DNA from 3 places in the Mesorhizobium sp. M1E.F.Ca.ET.063.01.1.1 genome. Region 1 is predicted to be linked to each of the others. Evidence: predicted binding sites of a transcription regulator. Region 1 holds the regulator's gene; each other region holds the start of a gene.
The links. The regulator PhoB, encoded in region 1, activates phosphate uptake and scavenging genes when phosphate is short. The targets are predictions, from matches to a motif close to TGTCATNNANCTGTCAT.

Region 1 (3,274 bases):
CTCAACGCCAGCGGCCAGAGCCTTTCCGGCGGTCAGCAGCAGCGGCTTTGCATCGCCCGCACTGTGGCGGTGAAGCCGGAAGTCATCCTGCTAGACGAACCGTGCTCGGCGCTCGATCCGCTGTCGACGGCCAAGATCGAGGAACTGATCGACGAATTGCAGGCCGACTACACGATCGTGATCGTCACCCACAACATGCAGCAGGCGGCGCGCGTGTCGCGGCAGACGGCGTTCATGTATCTCGGCGAGCTGGTCGAGTTCGACCGGACCGAGAAGATCTTCACCTCGCCCCGCGAGAAGCGCACGCAGGACTACATCACCGGCCGCTTCGGCTGAGTTCATACGAGGATACCATCATGGCCGAACACACCGTCGCTTCCTTCGACGAGGATCTGAGGCAGATCAGCCAGCTCATCATCGACATGGGCGATCTCGCCGGCTCCATGGTCGGCGCTTCGACCAAGGCTCTGCTCAATTCCGACAACGCGATGGCGCAGCGCGTCGTCTCCGACGACGCCATCATGGATGCGCGCCAGCGCGAGCTCGACGACCGCGCCATCACGCTCATCGCCAAACGGCAACCCATGGCCGACGACCTGCGCAGCGTGGTCGGCGCGATCCGCATGGCCGGCGACCTCGAGCGCATCGGCGACCTCGCCAAGAACATCGCCAAGCGCGTCGGCTCGGTCGGCATCAGCGCCGCGCCGCGCGACCTGTCGCACTCCATCGACTCGATGGCGCAGCTGGTGCTGATCCAGGTCCAGGGCGTGATCGAGGAGTACACCGCGGGCGACGCCACGGCGCTTGCCAAGCTCAGGAACGACGACGAGCGCGTCGACGTCAAATACACCTCCGTCTTCCGCGAGCTCCTGACCTACATGATGGAGGATCCGCGCAACATCACGGCCTGCACGCATTTATTGTTCTGCGCCAAGAATCTTGAGCGCATCGGCGACCATGTGACCAACATCGCCGAGAACGCCTACTATGTGCTGACCGGCACGCAATTGCCCGCGAACCGTCCGAAGCAGGACGAGACGGCGATGCCGGCGCCGGCGGCCTGACAACGAAGGTACCTGCTGAATGATCGCGCCACGCATCATGGTGGTGGAGGACGAGGAGCCGCTGGGGGTGCTGCTCCGCTACAACCTCGAATCCGAAGGCTATCAGGTCGAGGTGGTGACACGCGGCGACGAGGCCGAGATCCGCCTGCAGGAAAACGTGCCCGACCTGCTCGTGCTCGACTGGATGGTGCCGGCGGTTTCCGGCATCGAGCTCTGCCGGCGCCTGAGGATGCGGCCAGAGACCGAACGGCTGCCGATCATCATGCTGACCGCGCGCGGCGAGGAGAGCGACAGAGTGCGCGGCCTCTCGACGGGCGCCGACGATTATCTGGTCAAGCCGTTCTCGACGCCGGAATTCATGGCCAGGATCAAGGCGCTGCTGCGCCGCGCCAAGCCGGAGGTGCTGTCCAGCGTGCTCAAGGTCGGCGACATCGTGCTCGACCGTGAATCGCACCGCGTCTACCGCAAGAAGAGCGAGATCAGGCTCGGCCCGACCGAGTTCCGGCTGCTCGAATTCATGATGCGGCATCCCGGCCGCGTGTTCTCGCGCAGCCAGCTGCTCGACAATGTCTGGGGCGAGACGATCTATATCGACGAGCGCACGGTGGACGTGCATGTCGGACGCCTGCGCAAGGCGGTCAACAATGGCCGCATGCCCGACGTCATCCGCACCATCCGCGGTGCGGGCTACGCGATCAGGGAAGACTAGGGCGGTTCACCGTTTCACGGAAACGGCGAGCCACTCCATCTCTTTGTTTTCACGCAATTGCGGACGGAAACCGCGCTTCACACTTTTCCTGGAATTGCTCTGGAGTCCCGCCCTCCCGATGGATCGAAATCATGTTTCAGGGGCAGAACTCAATAGCAGGCGGTTGCCGATGGCCGCGAAGGGGCCACAGGCAATGTCGGCTTCTGACCCAAACCTGTCGTTCGTTTCCGCTCACCCCCAACGGCAGCTGATGTGAGGCCATTCCAACTGCTGTCGCGGCTGCGTCCCAATGTCATTCTGCTCAAATGAGCAGTTGTTTGTTGGGTGGCGACCGATCTTCTCGTGGGGTTGATCTGGAGCAAGTCGCTCCATCCCAGCGCGCGCTACCTTTCCACTAGAGTTTGCCTCAGTGGAGGAGTCCAATTTGGACCGAGGTTGCCATGAAGTCTCTGCGCGTCGTTGTTCGCCACCATGGCGGACCTGAAGTTCTGGAGATCGTGGAGGAGGACGCGCCCCATCCGGCATCAGGTGAACTGCGTGTGCAAACAATCGCCGCCGGCGTCTCCTTCGCAGAGCTATTGATGCGGGAGGGGATTCATCCCGAGAAAACGACCCTGCCATTCACGCCAGGATGGGACATTGTCGGCATCGTCGATGAGGCCGGAGAGGGAGTGTCCCATGCCATGATTGGTAAAATGGTTGCGGCGCTTCCCATTCATGGTGGTTACGCCCAGTTCATTTGCCTGCCGGCAGATGAACTCACTCTGGTTCCAACTGGTGTCGATCCCGCCGAGGCAGTCAGCCTCGTGCTGAACTACGTTACGGCCTATCAGATGATGCATCGCCTTGGGCATGCCTCTCCGGGTCAACGGGTCCTCATTCATGGCGCCGCCGGCGGAGTCGGCACGGCTCTGCTGCAACTTGGCCGCCTGGCAGGTCTGGAGATGTATGGGACTGCATCTCTTGCAGCCCATCAGATCGTATCCGATCTCGGGGCCACGCCGATCGACTACGAGCGAGTTGACTTTGTCGAAGAGATTCATCGTCTGACAAACGACGGCGTGGATGTCGTCTTCGATGGGGTCGGCGAAGCCAATGTCTGGCGTTCGTTTCGTACTCTGAGGCCTGGTGGCCGCGTCATAGCCTATGGCTTCACTTCATTTCTGCAGAAGGGCCAACTGGCAGGGGGCTTGCGTTACCGTCTTCGCGGGATATTGCGACCTGCGTGGTACGCGGTCCGCGCTTTCGTTTCACCAGGCCGACGACGCATACTCCCCTACAGCATACAATATCTGAAACGGTGGAAGCTCGCTTGGTTCCGCGAAGATCTCGGCGTCTTGCTCGATCTGCTTCGCGACGGGAAGATCAAGCCGATGGTGGCCGACCGGATGCCATTGATTGAGGCTCGTCGCGCCCAGGAGCTGCTCGGTCAGGGAGGTGTCAAGGGCAAGCTCGTGTTGATCTGCAATTGACTGGCCACCCGACAAGGATCGCCGAGCCA
Region 2 (3,274 bases), on a different contig from region 1:
TATTTCCGCCAGTCGGAGCAGATCCCGACCGATCTGAGGATGTCGGTGGCCAAGCTGGTGACGCCGGGCCCCGGCGGCGCGCGCGAGCAATGGCGCGCCGGCGGCATCCTGGCGCAGTTCCTGCCGCAGTCCCCGGAGCGCATGCGCGTGCCCGACATTTCGGGCGGCGACGGCGATCCGCGCGACGTGGCGCACGAGCCGGCCGACAATTCCTGGCAGGAATTGCTGGCGCTGCTCGGCACCATCGAGCCGACGGAGCTGATCGACCCTACGGTGGGCGCCGAACGGCTGCTCTACCGGCTGTTCCACGAGCACGGCGTGCGCGTCTTCCGCAGCGTTCCTGTCGCCGACCAGTGCTCCTGCTCGCGCGACAAGATCCGCGGCATCCTCGAAGGCTTTTCGGCCGAGGAGATAGAGCAAAGCACCGAGGATGGCGGTATCCACGTCGCCTGCGAGTTCTGCTCGACGCAGTACGACTTCGATCCGGCGGATTTCGCGGCCGAGTGAATGCCCTTCCTTCTCCCCGTCACAATACGGGGAGAAGGTGCCGGCAGGCGGATGAGGGGCGGCGCCTGCATTGGCCGTACCAGCGCCCCTCGCTCTGTTCGAAAGAAAATCTCAAAAGCTTGGCGCTGCCCCTCATTGCCCTGCCAGGCATTTCTCCCCGTATAGTGACGGGGAGAAAGATGCCGTCGCGGAGGATTTCGCCAATCGCCCGACTGCCCTAGTTCACCGTACGCCTTGTCCCAGGCATGTCGAGGGAGAAGGCGGGGATGGCGACATCGAACGTCTCGCCGCGCCCGTTGCGCATCGTGTAGTGGCCGACCATGATGCCGGATGGCGTCGAGAGCGGGCATCCCGACGTGTACTGATAGCTGTCGCCGGGGTTGAGCTCCGGCTGGTCGCCGACGACGCCCGCGCCGCGCACTTCCTCGACGCGGCCGCGCCCGTCGGTGATGTGCCAGTAGCGCGACAGAAGCTGCACGAACTCGTTCGACCGGTTGTCGATCGTTACCTGATAGCCCCACACATAGCGGTTCTCGGCCGGATCGGAACGATCCTCCAGATAGAACGGCCTGACCTGCACTTCGATGTTGCGCGTCACGGCGCGATACATGGGCCACTCCGGTTGCCGCGGCAGGAAATAATTTGTCGCTCTCCGCGGTTTTAGCAACGAAGCGCCGTCTGACCTGCCGACCTTCCGACGCACGTGCAGATAAACAATGTCATTTAAGTGACACATGACAATGTTGGTGTGCGCAAACCGTGCGAGCGACTCGGCCGCGCGCTGTCGACTGATGAAACGGCCGCGGGCGGCCTGTCCGGAGTGACAAGATCTCCATGGAACTGAGTTTCGCAGCCGCCTTTGCCTCGTCAGCCCTTCTTTTCTCCAATCTCGCCAGCATCCTGCTCGCCTCGTCGCGGCTGAAGGCGCCTCGCGTCATCCCTACGCCCGCCGGCAAGCAGCCGCCGGTCTCCATCGTCGTGCCGTCACGCGGCGTCGAGCCGTTCACCGAGGAGACGCTCGAGCGCGCCTTTTCGCTCGACTGGCCGCGCTATGAGCTGATCTTCTGCGTCGCCAACGTAGAAGACCCCGTGGTCAAGCTGATCAATGCCGCCATAGGGCGTCATCCCAAAGTCCCGGCGCGGCTGTTCGTCGGCGATGACAGGATCAGCGCCAACCCCAAGCTCAACAACTGCGTCAAGGGCTGGCAGGCGGCCCGGCACGATTGGGTGGTCCTTGCCGATTCCAACGTGCTGATGCCCAAAGACTATGTCCAGCATCTGATGGCGGCCTGGCGGCCAGATACCGGACTCGTCTGCTCGACGCCGATCGGCTCGCGGCCGGACGGCTTCTGGGCCGAAGTCGAATGCGCCTTCCTCAACACGCTGCAGGCGCGCTGGCAGTACGCCGGCGAAGCGCTTGGCCTTGGCTTCGCGCAGGGCAAGAGCATGCTGTGGAACAAGCCGATGCTCGACGCAAATGGCGGTATCCAGGCTTTGGCCGCCGAGATCGCCGAGGACGCGGCCGCGACCAAGCTGATCAACGGCCTGGGACTGCGCGTCAATCTCGTCGCCTCGCCCTTCGAGCAGCCGCTCGGCCAGCGCCGGCTTGCCGAAATCTGGTCGCGCCAGGCGCGCTGGGCGCGGCTGCGCCGAGTCACCTTCCCGCTGTTCTTCGCGCCCGAAGTCCTGACCGGCGTGGTTGTGCCGCTGATTTTCGCGCTGGTCGCGGCGGCAAGCGCCGGTGTCAGCCTCCCCACCGCGGCGCTTTGCGTGCTGGCGATCGCCTATGTGCCGGAATGCCTGCTCGCCTGGTCCAAGGGCTGGTACCTGTCGCCGCGCAGCGTCACTGCGATGATCGTGCGCGACCTGATGCTTCCCGCCATCTGGGCGCGCGGCTGGCTGGGCGGCGCGGTCGAGTGGCGCGGCAACGCCATGACCATCCGCACCAAGGCGATGACCGAGCTGGAGGAGATCGCCTGAGCCGCGCCCAGGCGATCTCGTCATCAGCCTGCAATCCGCTACTTTGCCGCTTTCAGCGCCTGTTCGACGTCGGCCAGCAGATCGTCCGTATCCTCGAGGCCGACCGACAGCCTGAGCGTGCCAGGCCCGATGCCGAGTTCGGCGCGCGCCTCGTCGCTCAGGTTCTTGTGCGTCGTCGTCGCCGGATGGGTGATGAGGCTCTTGGCGTCGCCGAGATTGTTGGAGATCAGCACGATGTCGAGCGCGTTCTGGAACGCGAAGGCCGCCTGCTTGCCGCCCTTGACGTCGAGACAGATCAGCGTCGAGCCGCCCGACATCTGCTTTTTGACGATATCGGCCTGCGGATGGTCGGCCCGCCCCGGATAGATGACGCGGGCGATCTCCGGCCGGCCGGCCAGGAAATCGGCGATCTTGCCGGCGCTCTCGGTCTGCTGGCGCACACGCAGCGGCAGCGTCTCCAGGCCCTTGAGCAGCGTCCAGGCGTTGAAGGGCGACAGGCTCGGGCCGGTGTGGCGGAAATAGTCGTGCAGGTTCTCGTCGATCCACTTCTTGTCCGACAGGATGACGCCGCCCAGACAACGGCCCTGTCCGTCGATATGCTTGGTCGCCGAGTAGACGACGATGTGAGCGCCGAGCTGCAAGGGCTTCTGCTGCAGCGGCGTTGCAAAGACATTGTCGACGACCAGCCGCGCGCCGATCGAATTGGCTAAAGCGGCGACCGCGGCTATGTCGACCACCTCCAGCGTCGGATTGGTCGGGCTTTCCAGGAAGAACAGCTTGGTGTTCG
Region 3 (3,274 bases), on a different contig from region 1:
TCCTGCGCGATCGAGGGGCCGCGCAGCGTCGCCGCCTTCTTGCCGTCGATGAACACCGGCGCCGTCGGCGTCTCGCCGGTGCCGGGCAAAGATATGCCGATATCGGCATGCTTGGACTCACCGGGGCCGTTGACGATGCAGCCCATCACCGCGACCTTGAGGTTCTCGACACCGGGATATTTCTCGCGCCATACCGGCATGTTCTTGCGGATGTCGGCCTGGATGCTCTGGGCCAGTTCCTGGAACACCGTGGACGTCGTGCGGCCGCAGCCCGGGCAGGCCGCGACGATCGGCACGAACTGCCGGAACCCCATGGTCTGCAAGAGTTCCTGCGAGACCTGCACCTCGCGGGTGCGGTCGCCATTCGGCTCCGGTGTCAGCGAGATGCGGATCGTGTCGCCAATGCCTTGCTGCAGGAGGATGCCCATCGCCGCGGATGAGGCCACGATGCCCTTGGTGCCCATGCCGGCCTCGGTCAGGCCAAGATGCAGCGCATGGTTGGAGCGCGTCGCAAGTTCGGTATAGACGGCGATCAGGTCCTGCACGCCGCTCACCTTGGCCGACAGGATGATCTTGTCGCGCCCAAGCCCGATCTCTTCGGCCAGCTCGGCCGACAGGATCGCCGACTGCACGATCGCCTCGCGGGTGACCTCCTGCGCGGTGAGCGGCGAGCCCTGGGCCTGGTTGTCGTCCATCAGCCGGGTCAACAGATCCTGGTCGAGCGAGCCCCAGTTGACGCCGATGCGTACCGGCTTGTCGTATCTGATCGCCATTTCGACGATCGCCGCGAACTGCCGGTCCTTCTTCTCCTTGAAGCCGACATTGCCGGGATTGATGCGGTATTTCGCCAGCGCCTCGGCGCAGGCCGGGTGGTCGGCGAGCAGCTTGTGGCCGATATAGTGGAAATCGCCGACCAGCGGCACATTGACGCCGAGCCTCAACAGCCTTTCCTGGATGCGCGGCACGGCCGCGGCGCTCTCGTCGCGATCGACGGTGATGCGCACGATCTCCGAGCCGGCGCGATTGAGCGCCGCGACCTGCGCGACGGTCTGGTCGACATCGGCCGTGTCGGTGTTGGTCATCGACTGCACGACGACCGGCGCGCCGCCGCCGACCATCACGTCGCCGACCGAAACACCAATCGATGTCCGGCGCGGGAAAGGAGAAGAAAAATATCCGGTCATGCCGGCCGCCTTTTGCTTGGAGCAGGGATGCTCAAGGGTCCGGGCATGAGGTGGAGGAGCAAAGATGGCTTGTCAATGGCAAGCGGCAGGCAGCCGGTCAAATCGGCTGCCTGACTGATTGCCGAAACCACAAGTCCCTACTCCGGCGGCGAAGGTGTCCAAGCTGCGCCGCCGCTGCCGAAACTGGTCAAAATCCGGAGTAAGACCCAGACGCCGGTGGCATGACAGCCACCGGGTGGATGATTGCGCCGCAATGGCGGCTATGTTGCCTAGAGGAGCTTCAGTGTGCCGTCGGTTTCGCCTTCAGCTTTTCAATCTCGTCCTTGATTGCCAACTTGCGCCGCTTGAGATTGGCGATCTCGAGGTCGTCTACCGAAGGATGCATCATCGCATCGGTGATTTCGCGCTCGATGTCGCCGTGCTTCCGCTGCAGCTCATCAAGATGGGATGCAAGAGACATGATTGGTTCTCCCTTTCATGGTTTCCTCGATTGCAGCCGTCGCAGCCACGTTCCACCGCAGGTCGCTACTGTGACGGCACGGTGACACTTTGCCACCAACCAATCTCGATGTCGAATGCCGCGTGGTAGCATTCCACGACAATGTGAAATGTGATATGGGCTGCCCGCCGGTCACAAACCCCACCGGCCCCGCCCAGACAGGCCCATCCTTGGGCGACGCATACGCAGACGGTAGATAATGTCCGAACAGGAACAGGCTGAGATACGCCTAGAATATTCCCGGCTCAAACAGGAACACGCCGATTTCGACGCCGCCATCAACGCGATGATCGCCATGGGCTGCGACCCGCTCCAGGTCCAGCGCATGAAGAAGAAGAAGCTCCTTCTGAAGGACCGGCTGATGGCGCTGGAAGACCGCATCATCCCCGACATCATCGCCTGACCGGAGCTTTCCTTCGCTCGAAGGCTACGAGATCGAGAGCCGTGCCGCGCGCTCGCGCAGCAGCGCGACCAGTTCGCCTGTCCGCTCCTCTGACGTATCGATCGGGACCACCAGGCACATCGTCGCCTCGATCTTGCCGGGCGACGAGAAGACCGGCGCCGCGAGGCATTTGGTGTAGGCGTCGACAAGGCCTGACGTCACGCAATAGCCGGTGACGCGGGCTTTTCCGATATCATCGACAAAATCATCGAGCTCGATCTTGCGGCCGTCCGGCAGCACGAGATCCTCTTCCGAGATCATCGCCTCGATACGGTTCCGTTCGAGGCCGGCGAGCAGCAGCCGGCCGGAAGCGGTCCAGGGAAGCGGTATCTGCAGCCCGGTGGCCGAGCTGATGCGGAACGGCCGGGTACCGGGGCTCGAATGGACGATCGTGTAGCGGCCGCTCTGCAGCATGCAGAGCTCCGAGGTCTCCCCCGTCTCGCGCGACAGCGTGTCGACCTCCTGCCGCCCGCGCCTGAGCAGATCGTTGCCGCGCATATAGGCCATTCCATAGAGGTAGAGCTTCTTGCCGAAATAGACGCGATTGCCGTCGCCGGCCATCTCCAGCAGCCCGGCATCGACCAGCTCGCGCACCAGCGTATAGGTCGTCGAACGCGGCGCGTTGAGCCCTTTCGCCAGCTCGCCGATACCGATCGCGCGCTGGTTGGCGTGCAGGAACTCCAGAATGTGAAGCACCCGGTTCAGGCCCTTCTCGCGTGAATTGGCAGGCTTCTCTTCATCCACGCCGGCGGCCTGCCATTCGCTCTGCGTCTTGCCATCTTGCATTGTCGATTCCTAATGCTAGTATCTGTCTTGTACAGGATACATGCGTCTCTTGTAAGAGACAATACCTATCGATCACCGGCGCATGCATCGCTGCTTCATTGGGGAACACACCATCAAAGGAGGTCGCCGTGAACGACACATCCGGCAGACGTGATTTTCTGAAATTGGGAATGGCGGGACTTGCCGCCGCCGGCGCGCTCACCGCGGTCAGCGCCGAAAAGGCAGCCGCGCAAGCCGCATCCGACAGCGTGCTGCGCACCGCGCTCGACCGCGGCAAGCTGATCGTCGGCACCGGCAGCACCAATGCGCCCTGGCATTTCGAGAATGATGCCGGCGAGCTGGTCGGCATGGACATCACCATGG

Region 2: the regulator PhoB is predicted to act here: its motif matches at 1,225-1,241, upstream of EOA29_RS04400 (ceramide glucosyltransferase).
Region 3: the regulator PhoB is predicted to act here: its motif matches at 1,715-1,731, upstream of EOA29_RS09595 (YdcH family protein).

The regions. Positions count from the first base shown of each region.
Region 1 covers NZ_RZSC01000362.1:865-4,138, forward strand. The annotation lists gene pstB (phosphate ABC transporter ATP-binding protein PstB) at 1-336, shown strand, start outside; gene phoU (phosphate signaling complex protein PhoU) at 357-1,064, shown strand; gene phoB (phosphate regulon transcriptional regulator PhoB) at 1,084-1,773, shown strand; gene EOA29_RS22500 (medium chain dehydrogenase/reductase family protein) at 2,214-3,245, shown strand.
Region 2 covers NZ_RZSC01000026.1:6,828-10,101, forward strand. The annotation lists gene EOA29_RS04390 (Hsp33 family molecular chaperone) at 1-507, shown strand, start outside; gene apaG (Co2+/Mg2+ efflux protein ApaG) at 725-1,117, opposite strand; gene EOA29_RS04400 (ceramide glucosyltransferase) at 1,342-2,487, shown strand; gene EOA29_RS04405 (O-succinylhomoserine sulfhydrylase) at 2,526-3,274, opposite strand, start outside.
Region 3 covers NZ_RZSC01000083.1:10,848-14,121, forward strand. The annotation lists gene ispG (flavodoxin-dependent (E)-4-hydroxy-3-methylbut-2-enyl-diphosphate synthase) at 1-1,184, opposite strand, end outside; gene EOA29_RS09595 (YdcH family protein) at 1,465-1,644, opposite strand; gene EOA29_RS09600 (DUF465 domain-containing protein) at 1,883-2,086, shown strand; gene EOA29_RS09605 (IclR family transcriptional regulator) at 2,111-2,911, opposite strand; partial or broken gene EOA29_RS09610 (transporter substrate-binding domain-containing protein) at 3,040-3,274, shown strand, end outside.